DNA from 4 places in the Pseudomonas canadensis genome. Region 2 is predicted to be linked to each of the others. Evidence: predicted binding sites of a transcription regulator. Region 2 holds the regulator's gene; each other region holds the start of a gene.

Region 1 (3,766 bases), 2.0 Mb from region 2:
AGTCGGGACGAACAGGCCATGTGTATGACCTGGACCACGATTTACAACACGTTGGGCCTGGCGCGTTTGTGGGCAGCGATGCACGTTGAAGCACTTGGCTCAAGCCGCTCCAGGGCAACATGGACACTGATCGGCGAGCCGATAGAAATGGCGCAGGCGGGGTTTGAGCAGTTTGTGCGAGAGTTCGCCGAAAGCGCACTGGGGAATGTGCGCCAGATGCTTGGTTGAAGAACAGGAGCGAGACATTCGCTCCTGTTCATTCAGACTCAGATTTTGAAGCTGTCGACCAGTTGTTTCAAACGGCTGGCCTGTTGAGACAACGCGTCACAATCCTTCAACGTTTCGTTGAGATTGGTCACGCCTTGCTGGTTCAGCAGGTTGATCTGGTTGATGTCGACATTGAGTGTTTCCACCACAGCCGTCTGCTCCTCGGTGGCGGCAGCGACGGATTGGTTCATGCCATCGATTTCAACGATCCGCTGCGTCACGCTGATAAGCCGCTCACCGGCCTGGTTGGCCACCTCGACACTTTCTTCGCTGGAGGCCTGGCTGGCGTTCATGGTGGTCACCGCTTCACGCGACCCCACCTGCAGTGAGGTGATCATCTTGTGGATCTCCTCGGCGGACTCCTGCGTACGGTGTGCCAGGTTGCGCACTTCATCAGCGACCACGGCAAACCCACGACCCGCTTCTCCGGCACGGGCAGCCTCGATCGCAGCGTTGAGCGCGAGCAGGTTGGTCTGCTGGGAGATGCCTTTGATCACATCAAGGATATGACCAATGTTGTCGGTGCTAGCGTTCAGGGTCTCGATCTGGGTGCAAGACAGGCTGATCTTTTGCGACAGTTCCGACATTGCCAGGATGGTTTGCTCTACCACTTTGCGTCCATCATCAGCCTGTTCGCTGGCACCGCTGGCATGCTGCGAAGCGTCGGCAGCGTTACGTGCGATTTCCTGAGTAGCGGCACCCAATTCGTTGATCGCGGCAGCCACACTGTTGGTGCGCGCGCTCTGTTCGTCGGAGCCGATGATCGAGGCGTTGGAAGATGCCATGACACGCTGGGACAAATCATGCACTTGGCGTGTTGCAGAAGACACCTCGGAGATGGAGGCGTGGATACGCTCTACGAACTGGTTGAACGCGCTCCCTACCTCACCAAACTCGTCTTTACTGGTGACATCCAAACGACGGGTCAGGTCGCCTTCGCCCTGGGCAATATCCTGCATGGCAACGCCCATGGTGGTCAGAGGACGCAGCAAAACTTGGATCAGCAGGCTCAAGAGTACTGCAATCGCCACCACGGCAATCAACATGGCTATCAGCGCTGAGGTACGAAATTTACCCAACGGTGCGTAGGCCTTGCCTTTATCGATCGAAAGACCGATATACCAATCCGCACCTGGCAGGCCGCTCACAGGCGTGAACGACAAGATACGTTCCTGGCCATTAAGGATCACTTCCTGACTGACCTTCTCGATACGCACCTGAGTGCCAGGGTAGATGTCCTTGAGGTTCTTCATCACCTGATCTTGGTCGGGACTGACGATGACCTGACCATCGCCGCTGACCAGGAACGCATGACCGATACCACCGAAGTCCACCGAGTTGATGATCTTCACCAGGGTTTGCAGGCTCAGGTCACCACCAACGACACCCAGTAGCTCACCATTCTTTTTCACCGGCAAAGCGATAGTCACGATCTGCCCGCCTACCGCCGCCATGTAAGGCGGAGTCAGCATAGTTTTGTCAGCAGCCACAGCTTGTTTGTACCAGGGGCGCTGGCGTGGGTCGTAGCCATCGGGCATCTTCGCGTCGGGGCGCTGCGTGAATACGCCGTTGGTTTGACCGACATAGGTGAACTGGAAGTTGGCAGTGAAGGCGGGTTGATCGACCAATCCCGGAAGGTCTGCGCCATTGCCCTGATGGGCTACGTTTTGCGCCAGACTTTCGAGTACCAGTATTCGCCCACTAAGCCAGTTTTGCACGCTGCTAGCAGTGAGCTCACCGGATTGCTGAATGGACGACTCCAGGTTCTGCTTGATGGTGCTGCGTTGCAGGTAGTCGTTGTAGAGGGTGAATAACGCGAAGGCCAGAACCACGACGCCTGACGCGGCCAACAGAATTTTATGACTGAACTTGAGATTCATTTCATCGACTTCTTTTGCCAAAGGGGGGTGAGCGTGCCGAGTGGAACATTCCATGTAGCGGTATAGGCGGACTCTCGGGCCGCTCTATTTCGGTGCACGCATGGCTCGTCAGGCTTTCGGCCAAGGCTTGGCAAATCTTAGGAATTTATGAGGTGTTTCCTTTTTTTATGTAGGAAACCGACCAGCGGTAGGCATTTGCGAGGAGATTACGAAGCGCAGTGACTTAATAGTCCTAAACGACAAAACCCCTGTCTGCGTTAGCAAACAGGGGTTTCGGAATTCAATCTTGACGATGACCTACTCTCACATGGGGAAACCCCACACTACCATCGGCGATGCATCGTTTCACTGCTGAGTTCGGGATGGGATCAGGTGGTTCCAATGCTCTATGGTCGTCAAGAAATTCTGTGTATCGGACCGTTGCGCTAGCGACGTGCCGATGAAATTCATGGACTTCTACATAAACAAAACCCCTGTTTGCGTTAGCAAACAGGGGTTTTGGAATTTAATCTTGACGATGACCTACTCTCACATGGGGAAACCCCACACTACCATCGGCGATGCATCGTTTCACTACTGAGTTCGGGATGGGATCAGGTGGTTCCAATGCTCTATGGTCGTCAAGAAATTCGGGTACTGAATCGTGGCTTATGCCTCGCTTCAGCAAATTGGGTATGTGACAGCTTTCGGTGTTTTGTGAGCGTCGAACTTTCGGTTCATTTTCGTCTTCACACACCGCAATCTGATGCTCGTTAGAGTAGTCAAATTGCTTGGGTGTTATATGGTCAAGCCTCACGGGCAATTAGTATTGGTTAGCTCAACGCCTCACAGCGCTTACACACCCAACCTATCAACGTCGTAGTCTTCGACGGCCCTTCAGGGAACTCAAGGTTCCAGTGAGATCTCATCTTGAGGCTAGTTTCCCGCTTAGATGCTTTCAGCGGTTATCTATTCCGAACATAGCTACCCGGCAATGCCACTGGCGTGACAACCGGAACACCAGAGGTTCGTCCACTCCGGTCCTCTCGTACTAGGAGCAGCCCCTCTCAAATCTCAAACGTCCACGGCAGATAGGGACCGAACTGTCTCACGACGTTCTAAACCCCAGCTCGCGTACCACTTTAAATGGCGAACAGCCATACCCTTGGGACCGGCTTCAGCCCCAGGATGTGATGAGCCGACATCGAGGTGCCAAACACCGCCGTCGATATGAACTCTTGGGCGGTATCAGCCTGTTATCCCCGGAGTACCTTTTATCCGTTGAGCGATGGCCCTTCCATACAGAACCACCGGATCACTAAGACCTACTTTCGTACCTGCTCGACGTGTCTGTCTCGCAGTCAAGCGCGCTTTTGCCTTTATACTCTACGACCGATTTCCGACCGGTCTGAGCGCACCTTCGTACTCCTCCGTTACTCTTTAGGAGGAGACCGCCCCAGTCAAACTACCCACCATACACTGTCCTCGATCCGGATAACGGACCTGAGTTAGAACCTCAAAGTTGCCAGGGTGGTATTTCAAGGTTGGCTCCACGCAGACTGGCGTCCACGCTTCAAAGCCTCCCACCTATCCTACACAAGCAAATTCAAAGTCCAGTGCAAAGCTATAGTAAAGGTTCA
Region 2 (3,766 bases):
GGCGTTTGGCAGTACCGAATTTGCACGTTTTGGCTTATCAGGAAATTCCTGACAACAAGCAAGTGACTATCGTCGCGACAGTAGGGCCCAACGGCTGAGGGTAGTGGGTTATGCAAGTGAAGCGTTTTTTCGCCGCCGATATGCGTCAGGCCATGAAACTGGTGCGTGATGAGCTGGGCGCCGACGCCGCGATTATCGGAAACCGTCGTATTGCCGGCGGTGTCGAGCTGACGGCTGCCCTGGATTACACCCCCTCGGCGCTGGCGCCGCGTGTACCGAACATGGAACTCGAAGACGAGCTGCGCAAAACCGCCTCGCGCATCGTTTCGGCCCAGGCTGAACTGAGCATGCGCGGCGACAGCGATGCCACCACCAATCGCCAGTTGTTCGCCGGCTTGCCACTGACCGCTGCCGAGCCGCTGGTCGAGCCCACCTTCAAAGAACCGCCGCGTCCTGCTGCGCCTGCTCCGGCGCCTGCGGTTGACCAGCGCGTGTTTGATTCGATGCGCTTTGAACTCAACGGCCTGCGCGAACTGCTGGAAGTGCAGTTGGGCTCGCTGGCGTGGAACCAGCTGCAAGGCAGCAAGCCGCAACAAGCCAACCTGTGGCGTCGCCTGCAACGCATCGGCCTGTCCGGCCCGTTGTCCCGCGACCTGCTGGCGCTGACCACCGAAATCGAAGAGCCTCGCCAGGCCTGGCGCATGTTGCTGGCCCACCTGGCGCGGATGATCGTTACCCCGGAAATCGAACCCCTGGAAGAAGGCGGTGTGATCGCCATGGTCGGCCCCGCCGGCATGGGCAAGACCACCACCCTGGCCAAGCTGGCTGCCCGCTACGTCCTCAAATACGGCGCGCAGAATATCGCGCTGGTGAGCATGGACAGCTACCGTATTGGTGCCCAGGAGCAGCTCAAGACCCTGGGCCGGATCCTCAATGTGTCGGTGACCCATGTCGACCCGGGCCAGTCCCTGGCCAACGCCCTCGACCCGCTGCTGCGCAAACGCGTGGTATTGATCGATACTGCCGGCCTGCAAGCCAGCGACCCGGCATTGCGCATGCAGTTGGAAAGCCTGGCGGGGCGTGGCATCAAGTCGAAAAATTACCTGGTGCTTGCAACCACCAGCCAGAAACAGGTTCTTACCGCTGCGTATCATAGTTACAAGCGTTGTGGCCTGGCCGGTTGCATTCTCACCAAGCTCGATGAAACCGCGAGCCTGGGCGAGGTGCTGAGCCTGGCCATCAGTCATGAATTGCCGGTCGCCTACCTGACCGACGGGCCGCGGATCCCGGATGATCTGCATCTGCCGCGCCGTCATCAGTTGGTCAGCCGTGCAGTCAGCGTGCAAATGCAAGAAGAGCCTAGCGAGGAAGCGATGGCCGATATGTTCGCCGACCTCTACCACAGCCCGGCAAAACGGGTCGGTTGAGGCAGGATGAACACCGTGAAATGTATCTACATCGATGGTCTGCAAGCGATTCACGCGGCCAAGCCATGTAGCCTGCGTCTAAGCAAGACAAGGTAAAGAAATAAAATGGGCAGCATGCATCCCGTACAGGTGATCGCGGTGACCGGCGGCAAAGGTGGCGTCGGGAAAACTAACGTGTCAGTGAATTTGTCCCTGGCCCTGGCAGAGCTTGGCCGTCGTGTCATGCTGCTGGATGCTGACCTGGGCTTGGCGAACGTGGACGTTCTGCTGGGGCTGACACCCAAACACACCCTTGCCGATGTGATCGAGGGCCGCTGTGAGCTGCGCGATGTGCTGCTGCAGGGCCCCGGTGGCATCCGCATCGTGCCAGCCGCCTCCGGCACCCAGAGCATGGTGCACCTGAGCCCGGCGCAGCATGCCGGCCTGATCCAGGCCTTCAGTGATATCGGCGACAACCTCGACGTGCTGGTGATCGACACCGCCGCCGGGATCGGCGAGTCCGTGGTCAGCTTCGTGCGCGCCGCGCAGGAAGTGTTGCTGGTGGTTTGCGATGAACCCACCTCGATCACCGACGCCTATGCCCTGATCAAACTGCTTAACCGTGACTACGGCATGAACCGCTTCCGCGTCCTGGCCAACATGGCCCAGAGCCCGCAGGAAGGGCGCAACCTGTTCGCCAAGTTGACCAAGGTCACGGATCGCTTCCTCGATGTCGCTTTACAATACGTCGGCGCAGTTCCCTACGACGAGTGTGTGCGCAAGGCTGTGCAAAAGCAGCGTGCAGTCTACGAAGCGTTCCCTCGTTCCAAATGCGCATTGGCGTTCAAGGCTATTGCCCAGAAGGTCGATACCTGGCCGTTGCCTGCCAACCCTCGGGGGCATCTGGAGTTTTTCGTCGAGCGATTGGTGCATCAGACGAGCGCAGGACCCGTGCTATGACAGCGACTGGCTACAACGCGTACAAGAAGTCTGCCCGTGACAGTCAGGGCGAGTTGATCGAGCGCTACGCGCCCTTGGTCAAGCGCATTGCCTATCACTTGCTGGCACGCCTGCCCGCCAGCGTCCAGGTCGAAGACCTGATCCAGGCGGGCATGATCGGCCTGCTCGAAGTGTCGACCAAATACGATGCGAGCAAGGGTGCGAGTTTCGAGACGTACGCGGGTATCCGTATCCGTGGCGCGATGCTCGATGAAGTACGTAAAGGTGACTGGGCGCCGCGTTCGGTGCATCGCAACACGCGCATGGTCAGTGATGCAATTCGCGCAATTGAAGCAAAAACCGGTCGCGACGCTAAAGATCACGAAGTTGCGGCCGAACTCCAATTGAGTCTCGACGATTACTACGGGATTTTGAACGATACCTTGGGCAGCCGCCTGTTCAGTTTCGACGACCTGTTGCAGGACGGCGAACATGAAGGGCTGCACGAGGACGGCGCGAGCGCTCATATGGAGCCATCGCGTGACCTGGAAGATGAGCGTTTCCAGGGGGCGTTGGCGGACGCGATTGCCAATTTGCCGGAGCGTGAGCGACTGGTGTTGGCGCTGTACTACGACGAAGAGCTGAACCTCAAGGAAATCGGTGAGGTCCTGGGGGTCAGCGAGTCGCGGGTCAGCCAGTTGCACAGCCAGTGCGCAGCCCGCTTGCGGGGGCGTTTGGGAGAGTGGCGAGCGCGCTGACAGGCAGTGTGGGGACACTGCAGACGATACCGCGAGGGCAAGCAGCCTTCGCGGGTTCGACCCGTGGTGCCCTCGGCAGTCCTTTTTGTGTAATGCCTGTTGATTGAAATGGCGCGTCCAGGTGCTGGGCGCGTTTAAGACTGCTTGGAGGTCGAATTGGACAAGAACATGAAAATCCTCATCGTTGATGACTTCTCAACGATGCGGCGGATCATAAAAAACCTGTTGCGTGACCTTGGGTTCACTAACACGGTCGAGGCGGATGACGGCATTACGGCGATTCCGATCCTCAACAGCGGGAGCATCGACTTTCTGGTAACGGACTGGAACATGCCGGGCATGACCGGCATCGACTTGCTGCGCCACGTGCGCGCTGACGAAAAGCTGCGCAGCCTGCCTGTGCTGATGGTGACCGCCGAAGCCAAGCGTGAGCAGATCATCGAAGCCGCCCAAGCCGGGGTCAACGGTTATGTGGTCAAGCCATTCACTGCATTGGCCTTGAAAGAGAAGATCGAAAAAATCTTCGAACGCATCCACGGCTAATGCCATCGCGGGGGAGCTATGGAGCATAAAGAAACGTCACAGGGAGACTTCGAGTCGACCCTGAAAAAGCATGCTCACCAGTTGGTCGACAGCCTTGAAAAAGGCCAATTCGGCGACGCG
Region 3 (3,766 bases), 1.2 Mb from region 2:
GGCTCGACGACATGGCGCCGGTGGCCTGGGTCACTTCACCAATCATGTTCTGCAGGTAAACGATAAAACGGTTCACTGAGTGGCCAATGGCGCCTAGCTCGTCTTCGGCACGGATGGTGATGCGTCGCGTCAGGTCGGCATCGCCGGCAGACAGCGCGTCGATATTGGATTTCAGCGACTTCATGCGCTGCACCAGTTGGCGGATCGCATACACCGCGAGCAGCACCAGCAGCAACACCATGGGGATTTGCAGCAGGGCCAGAGTGCCGAGTACGTCATCGCGCTGTGCAGTGATCAGCGAGGTGGGCAGGGCGGTGGCGAGGAACCACGGCGTGCCACCGATCGGGCGCATATAGAAAGTGCTGGCCACGCCCTGATTGTCGAACTCGCTACGCTGCAGCGCCTGGTCTCGATTGGTCAGGGCCTTGCTGACCTGGGCGGCAAACGCCGAGGTGCCGGTGAGTTCGCTGATGTTTTTCAACACCACCGGGCCGCTGATGCGCGAACTGTTGCTGATGATCTTGCCGTCGCCCTCGACGATCAGCATTTGCCCGCCGATGTCTTTTTCTTTACTGGCTACCAAGTCATTAAAGAAGCCCAGGGTCACGTCGATGGTGGCGACGCCGTACGGCACGCCGTCGCGCTGGATTGCCATGGCGCAGTTGGTGCGTGGCTCCTGGCTGGCGTCGTCCTTATAAGCGGCCGCCCAGGCGCACTGGCCACGCGGGGAGGCCAGGCCGCCTTTGTACCAGCTCTGGTCGTAATAGTTGGGGGCGGGGTCGCTGTTCCAGAAAGTGTTGACTGCCAGTTTGCCCGAAGCATCCCGGTGCCAGAACGTGCTGTGCTTGTTGCGCCCCGGTGTGCGCTGGTTGGGCAGCGGCCAGATCCCGCCACCGAAGACTTTCAGCTCGCCGTACTGGTCGACCAGGCCAGGCAGGACCTTGTCGATGGCATCGCTGTCGAGCAACGGGATGGTCTGGGTGATGCTGCGTTGCTGGGACTGAACCTTGTTCAGCTCGCCCTGGATCTGTTCAGCCACCTCGGCGATGCGGTTGAGCACCACCTGTTCTTCGGTGTGACGCAACGTGGGCGCGACCAACTGGCCGATGCCCACTACGGTCAACACAAATAACACCAGGACGAACAGCACCAGGAACAGGGTATAGCGGGCTTGGATAGAGCGCAGTGGGGGCATGGGGTCGTCCTTACGAAGCATTTATCACCGACGTGGCTTTGTTGGAGCTTCGTCGGGCTATCGGCTTGGCGAGGAGGAGCTTTAGGTACGGTCGTGCAAGAAAACGAGCGCCTGGCGAGGGCGCTCCTTCGGTCAGATATCCAGCATGGCCATTACCGCTTCCGGGTAACGCAGGCCAGCGGTTGCCTCGACAGGGAAGATCGCTTCCAGCGCCGCCAATTCGGCCGGGCTGAGGCTGATCGAGAGGGCTGCAACGTTCTCTTCCAAGTACTTGCGCTGCTTGGTGCCGGGAATCGGAATAATGAAGTCACCCTGCGCCAGTACCCAGGCCAGCGCGAGTTGACCGGCACTCACGCCTTTGTCGGCTGCCAGTGCCTGCACTCGCTTGACCAGTTCCAGGTTCTTGCCGAAGTTTTCGCCCTGGAAACGCGGGCTGAAGCGGCGGTAGTCATCGGCACTGAAATCATCCGGACTTTGCAGGGCGCCGGTGAGGAAACCACGCCCCAGCGGGCTATAAGGCACAAAAGCAATGCCCAGACGTTGGCAGGCGGCGAGGCAGCCGTTGTGTTCCTGATCGCGGCTCCACAGCGAATATTCGCTTTGCAGGGCGCTGATGGGATGCACGTTATGGGCCCGTTCCAAGGTCGCGGCGGACGCTTCGCTCAATCCCAGATAACGCACTTTGCCTTGTTGCACCAACTCGGCCATGGCGCCGACGGTTTCTTCGATGGCGACATCCGGGTCGATGCGGTGCTGGTAGTACAGGTCCAGTGTGTCGACGCCGAGGCGTTGCAGCGTGCCGTCAATCGCCTTGCGAATGTACTCGGGGCGACCGTTGACGCCACGCAACGCCGGGTTGGCCGGGTCGCGCGCAATGCCGAATTTGCTGGCCAGGAACACTTGGTCACGTTTACCCGTGATGGCTTTGCCGATCAGTTCTTCATTGGTGTGCGGGCCGTAGATGTCGGCAGTATCCAGAAAGTTGACACCGAGTTCCAACGCGCGGTGCAGGGTCGCGGTGGCTTCCCGGGTGTCGCTGCCGGGTGTGTAGAAATCGCTCATGCCCATGCAGCCGAGGCCGATGGCGGAGATGAGGGGACCGTTGGTACCGAGTGGACGGGTGTGCATGGGGCCAGCTCCTGGTTGGGAAGGCCTGCATTGTCACGCTCGACAAAATCGGGATAAACCGGCTAAAAGCACTAACACTATTCGGTATTTCTAAATAATCAGCTCAAGGAGCCGGCGCTTGGACCGTTTCAACGCGATGCGCGTGTTCACCCGGATCGTCGAACTGCGGGGCTTTGCCAAGGCCGCCGACAGCCTGCAACTGCCCCGTGCCTCGGTGACGGTGCTGATCAAGCAATTGGAGGCGCACCTCGGCGTGCAACTATTGCAACGCACTACACGGCAGGTTAGCCCGACACTGGATGGCGCCGCGTATTACCAGCGCTGTGTGCAATTGCTGTCGGACCTTGAGGAAACTGAAGCGGTGTTTTCCGCCAGTCGGCAGAGCCCACGTGGCACGTTGAGCATTGATATGCCGGCGGGTATTGGCCGGTATCTGGTGATACCCGCACTGCCCACGTTCACTGCCCTGTATCCGCAGATTGAGTTGGAAATCGGCTTGAATGACCGGCCGGTGGACCTGATCCGTGAAGGCGTCGATTGTGTGCTGCGCGGTGGCCTGGCACTGGATGATTCGCTGGTGGCGCGGCCGCTGGCGATGATGGATCAAATCACCCTGGCCAGCCCCGCTTACCTTGACCGTATGGGGGTGCCCGACACGCTCGACGACTTAGCCCACCATCAGATGGTCGAATACGTCTCGGCCGCCAGCGGCAAACGGTTTGGCTTGGAGTTTCTACTCGCCTCCCAATTGCGCACGCTCAATTTGCCAAAGGTGGTCGCAGTTAACAGCGCCGACGGCTACTTCTGCGCTTGCGAAGCTGGCTATGGGTTGATCCAGGCGCCGTACTATCACGCCAGACAACGACTGGCCCAAGGCACCCTGGTGGAAGTACTGCCCCGGTTTGCCGTGCCGACAATGGCCTTGACGGCGCTGTACCCGCCGCACCGCCAACTGTCCCAACGCGTGCGGGTGTTTGTGGATTGGCTGGTCGAACTCTGCGCCACCCCCGGCACCGGTTTGCGACGCTAAGCCTGTGCCTTTCGATAGGCCCCAGGCTGTTGCCCCGTCACCTTGTGAAACGCCCGGGTAAACGCCGCCACTGACTGATAACCCACCGCCAGCGCGACATCCGCCACCGTCTGGTCCTGCTTGAATAATTGGCAGGCATGGCGCATGCGCATCATCAGCAGCACCTGGCCCGGTGACTGTCCGCACAGTTCATTGAAGCGCTTGAAAAACGCCGAACGCGACAGCCCGGTACAGGCGGCCATGCTTTCCAGAGTCCAGGCATCGGCCGGGTGCGCGATCAACTGTTCCAGCAAACCGGCAAACGCCGGCTGCCGACCCAGCGCCGCCAGGCCGCCCAGTTCGCTGTTATCCAGCACCTGTTGGCGCAGTACATATAGAAACAGCAGGTGGCAAAGCCGTTCCAGCAAGGCCGA
Region 4 (3,766 bases), 170 kb from region 2:
AGTTCAACGCCTGCTCTGACGTCTGGTCCGCCAACAGCGCAATGGTGCTGATGTTGCGGCTGATCTCTTCGGCCACCGAGCTTTGCTCTTCAGTTGCCGCCGCGATCTGCGTGGTCATGTCGGTAATATGCGCCACCGCCTCACTGATGCCCACCAACGCCTGATCCGCCTCCATCACCCGCGCCACGCCTTCTTCGGCCTGGCGATGCCCGGCGTCCATGGTTTGCACGGCGGCGCTGGCGGTTTGCTGCAGCTTGGCAATCAGGGCGTGAATCTGCCCAGTGGATTCGGCGGTACGTTGCGCCAGTTGACGGACTTCGTCCGCGACCACCGCAAAACCACGACCCATTTCACCGGCACGCGCCGCTTCAATGGCCGCGTTCAGTGCCAGCAGGTTGGTCTGGTCGGCAATGCCCTTGATCACGTCGACTACGCCGCCGATCTCATCACTGTCCTTGGCCAGTTGGGTCACGGTCACGCCGGTCTCACCCACTGCAACAGACAGACGCTGAATCGCCTCGCGGGTTTCCCCGGCGATATCGCGGCCGCGACCGGTCAGGCGGTTAGCCTCTTGGGTCGCATCAGCGGTGCGCTGCACGTGGCTGGCGACTTCCTGGGTGGTGGCCGCCATCTGGTTGACGGCGGTCGCCACTTGCTCGGTCTCGACGCGCTGGCGTTCCAGACCGCTGGAGCTGTTATGCGCCAGGGTGTTGGACTGCGCGGCTTGGTCGTTGAGGTGTTCGGCGGTGTCCTGCAAACGCGTAAGGCAGGTCTTCAGACGTGCCTCCTGGCTGAGGATCGACATTTCCAGGCGCGCCTGGGCGCCACGGCTGTCGGTGTACATCTGCGCGATCAGCGGGTCAGAGGTGGTCTGCTCGGCCAGGCGCAGCAAGCGCTTGAGGCCGCGCTGTTGCCAGCTCAGGCCCAGCAGGCCCAACGGCACCGACAGCCCCGCCGCCAAGGCAAAGCCCCATTGGGAGGTGAGGGTGGCGCCGATCATGAAGCTCAACTGACTCACCAGGATAAACGGCAGCCAGTCCTGCAACACGGGCAGCCACTTGTCCCGCTGCGGGATCGCCGACTTGCCTTGGTTGATGCGGTGGTAGAGCGCTTCGGCACGGCGGATCTGCTCGGCGGTAGGCTTGATGCGCACCGATTCGTAGCCGACCACCTGGTTGCCTTCGAAAACCGGCGTCACGTAGGCGTTAACCCAATAGTGATCCCCGGTCTTGCAGCGATTCTTGACAATGCCCATCCATGGCAAGCCTTGTTTGAGCGTGGACCACATGTGTGCGAACACCGCCGCCGGCACGTCCGGGTGACGGACCAGGTTGTGCGGGGCACGCACCAGTTCGTCACGGGAGAACCCACTGATCTCGACGAAGGCGTCGTTGCAGTAGGTGATAACGCCTTTGGCATCTGTGGTGGAGATCAACCGTTGCTGAGCGGGGAAGGTACGTTCGCGCTGGGTAACGGGTTGGTTATTACGCATGGTTGTTCAATCCGCAAGGCTTTCAGGGGTTATCGGCAGCAGTAGGCCATTGTTGAGGGCGATTTTTCGAGAGGCGACACGCCAAGGGCTGGCGCGCAAAAGCGACAGTATCTGCCAAGGCTCTAGGTCAAGGGAGTGGAAGATTTTAGGCGAGATTTCACTGAGCTTAAGAAATCTCATACAGAAAAGTGACAAGTTTTGCCTGAAGCACCCTTTTCCTTGAGATGAATAATGGCCGTGCCGACAGGAATATTCCGCCTTTTCCTAGACATAAATGACCGTTTGATAAAGAATGCACGGGACATTTTGTAAGAAAAATACCGTATTTTTCCCCCCAAAACGCCTCCGGTGTTTTGACTTTTTATAGCTGGAAGACTCTACGTCACTTTTCTTTCGAGCATGCTGCATCGAGGGTGCGAGGGCTGCAGCACAACTGTAGTGGCAATGCGTAAAGGAGTACAAAGTGACACTTGTTCCAGTCATTATCTGTGGCGGTTCGGGCAGCCGCCTCTGGCCGGTTTCACGTTCTGCGCATCCCAAGCCGTTTATCGAATTGCCAGATGGTGGCAATTTGATTCGGAAAACATATAGCCGTGCCTTGGCGTTGGACGCGGTGAGTGAAGTATTGACGATTACTAACCGTGATCTCTACTTCAAGACGCTTGATGAATATGGTGCTCAGGCGCCTCAATTCACGAACTTGAGTTTTGTCCTGGAACCGTTCGGGCGTAATACAGCAGCAGCAGTAGCATTGGCTGCCCTGGAAGTTGCACGCACGCATGGGCAAGATGCCATCATGCTGGTGCTGCCAGCCGACCACTTGATCGATAATCAGGCAGCCTTCGCCACCGCTGTTTCAAGTGCGTGCGAGCTGGCCAAAGATGGCTGGCTGGTCACGTTTGGTGTGAAGCCTGAGTATCCGGAAACCGGTTATGGCTATATCCAGAAAGATAGCGACAGCCCCTTGGGTAGCGGTTTCAAGGTCAAGCGTTTCGTAGAGAAACCGGACCTCGAAACTGCCCAGGGTTATCTGGCGTCGGGTGAGTACTTCTGGAACTCCGGTATGTTCTGCTTCCGCGCCGGAACGTTAATTGAACAAATGGCAGTGTGTGCACCGGACGTGTCCGGTGCCGTGGAGCTGTGCCTGGCGGGTTCTGGCACGATGACCGGCAGCAGTCATCGCAGCCTGCATCTGGAGCCCGAAAGCTTTGCCAACGTGCCTGATATCTCCATCGACTTCGCGCTAATGGAGCGTTCAAGCAAAGTGGCGACGGTGCCTTGTGACATTGGTTGGAGTGATATTGGCTCGTGGAATGCCATGAGCGAGTTGTCTGCGGCGGATGAGCAGGGCAACCGTGTCGAGGGTGAAGCCATTTTTCACGACGCGAGCAACAACTACGTACGCAGTCAGCGCCGCTTGGCCGCCCTGGTAGGTGTTGAGGACCTCATCATTGTCGATACGCCGGATGCCCTGTTGGTTGCGCACAAAGATCATGCGCAGGACATCAAGGCGATCACGGCGCAATTGAAGAAAAATGGTCACCAATCACACTTGGACCACACCACAGTAAGTCGACCCTGGGGCGCTTACACCACGCTGGAAGAAGGGCTGCGGTTCAAGATCAAACGTATTGTCGTCAAGCCACAAGGGTCGTTGTCGCTGCAAATGCATCACCACCGTAGTGAACACTGGATTGTGGTGAGTGGTATGGCGCGTGTGGTTAACAATGATCGTGAGTTCTTGTTGAACACCAATGAATCGACCTTTATTCCTGCCGGGCACACCCATCGCTTGGAGAACCCAGGTGTTATCGATCTGGTATTGATCGAAGTGCAGAGTGGCGACTACCTGGGGGAGAACGACATCGTCAGGTTTCAAGACATTTATGGCAGGGCCGGAGGATGAACAGCGCGCCTGCTTGGGGAAGCGCTAAGGGTTGATCGTCGGTGCATGACGGGCGAGTCCGCAGTTTAGTGGTGCAATAAGTCAGGCATAGGCCTGGCTTTTTTCAGGAGTCAGCGATGTTGGGGTTGTTTAGAAGCCTTTGGGAGTACCGGGGTTTCGTCTGGTCATCCATTCGGAATGAGTTTGTTGCCCGTTTTGCCCGTAGCCGATTGGGTGGGCTGTGGATGATCATTAACCCGCTGGCGCAGGTGGCGATCTATGCGCTGGTGTTGTCCAACGTGTTGGCGGCGAAACTGCCCGGGATCGACAATAAGTATGCGTATGCACTTTATTTGATGGCCGGGATGCTGGCGTGGAGTTTGTTTTCC

What was found. The regulator FliA, encoded in region 2, starts transcription of late flagellar genes. The targets are predictions, from matches to a motif close to CTAAAGTTTNNNNNNNNNNNGCCGNTAA.
Region 1: a site for FliA is predicted at 2,261-2,288, ahead of RB216_RS00610 (methyl-accepting chemotaxis protein). Genes of this name have one in related genera too.
Region 3: a site for FliA is predicted at 1,253-1,280, ahead of RB216_RS14925 (methyl-accepting chemotaxis protein). Genes of this name have one in related genera too.
Region 4: a site for FliA is predicted at 1,522-1,549, ahead of RB216_RS21350 (methyl-accepting chemotaxis protein). Genes of this name have one in related genera too.

Annotation. Positions count from the first base shown of each region.
Region 1 is NZ_CP133298.1:122,575-126,340, reverse strand. It holds gene RB216_RS00615 (SRPBCC family protein) at 1-228, shown strand, start outside; gene RB216_RS00610 (methyl-accepting chemotaxis protein) at 267-2,147, opposite strand; rRNA gene rrf (5S ribosomal RNA) at 2,432-2,547, opposite strand; rRNA gene rrf (5S ribosomal RNA) at 2,657-2,772, opposite strand; rRNA gene RB216_RS00595 (23S ribosomal RNA) at 2,929-3,766, opposite strand, start outside.
Region 2 is NZ_CP133298.1:4,453,374-4,457,139, reverse strand. It holds gene flhA (flagellar biosynthesis protein FlhA) at 1-98, shown strand, start outside; gene flhF (flagellar biosynthesis GTPase FlhF) at 111-1,427, shown strand; gene fleN (flagellar synthesis regulator FleN) at 1,533-2,366, shown strand; gene fliA (RNA polymerase sigma factor FliA) at 2,363-3,103, shown strand; gene RB216_RS20545 (chemotaxis response regulator CheY) at 3,272-3,646, shown strand; gene RB216_RS20540 (protein phosphatase CheZ) at 3,665-3,766, shown strand, end outside.
Region 3 is NZ_CP133298.1:3,271,672-3,275,437, reverse strand. It holds gene RB216_RS14925 (methyl-accepting chemotaxis protein) at 1-1,195, opposite strand, end outside; gene RB216_RS14920 (aldo/keto reductase) at 1,328-2,323, opposite strand; gene RB216_RS14915 (LysR family transcriptional regulator) at 2,442-3,353, shown strand; gene RB216_RS14910 (AraC family transcriptional regulator) at 3,350-3,766, opposite strand, start outside.
Region 4 is NZ_CP133298.1:4,623,705-4,627,470, reverse strand. It holds gene RB216_RS21350 (methyl-accepting chemotaxis protein) at 1-1,492, opposite strand, end outside; gene RB216_RS21345 (mannose-1-phosphate guanylyltransferase/mannose-6-phosphate isomerase) at 1,956-3,398, shown strand; gene RB216_RS21340 (ABC transporter permease) at 3,515-3,766, shown strand, end outside.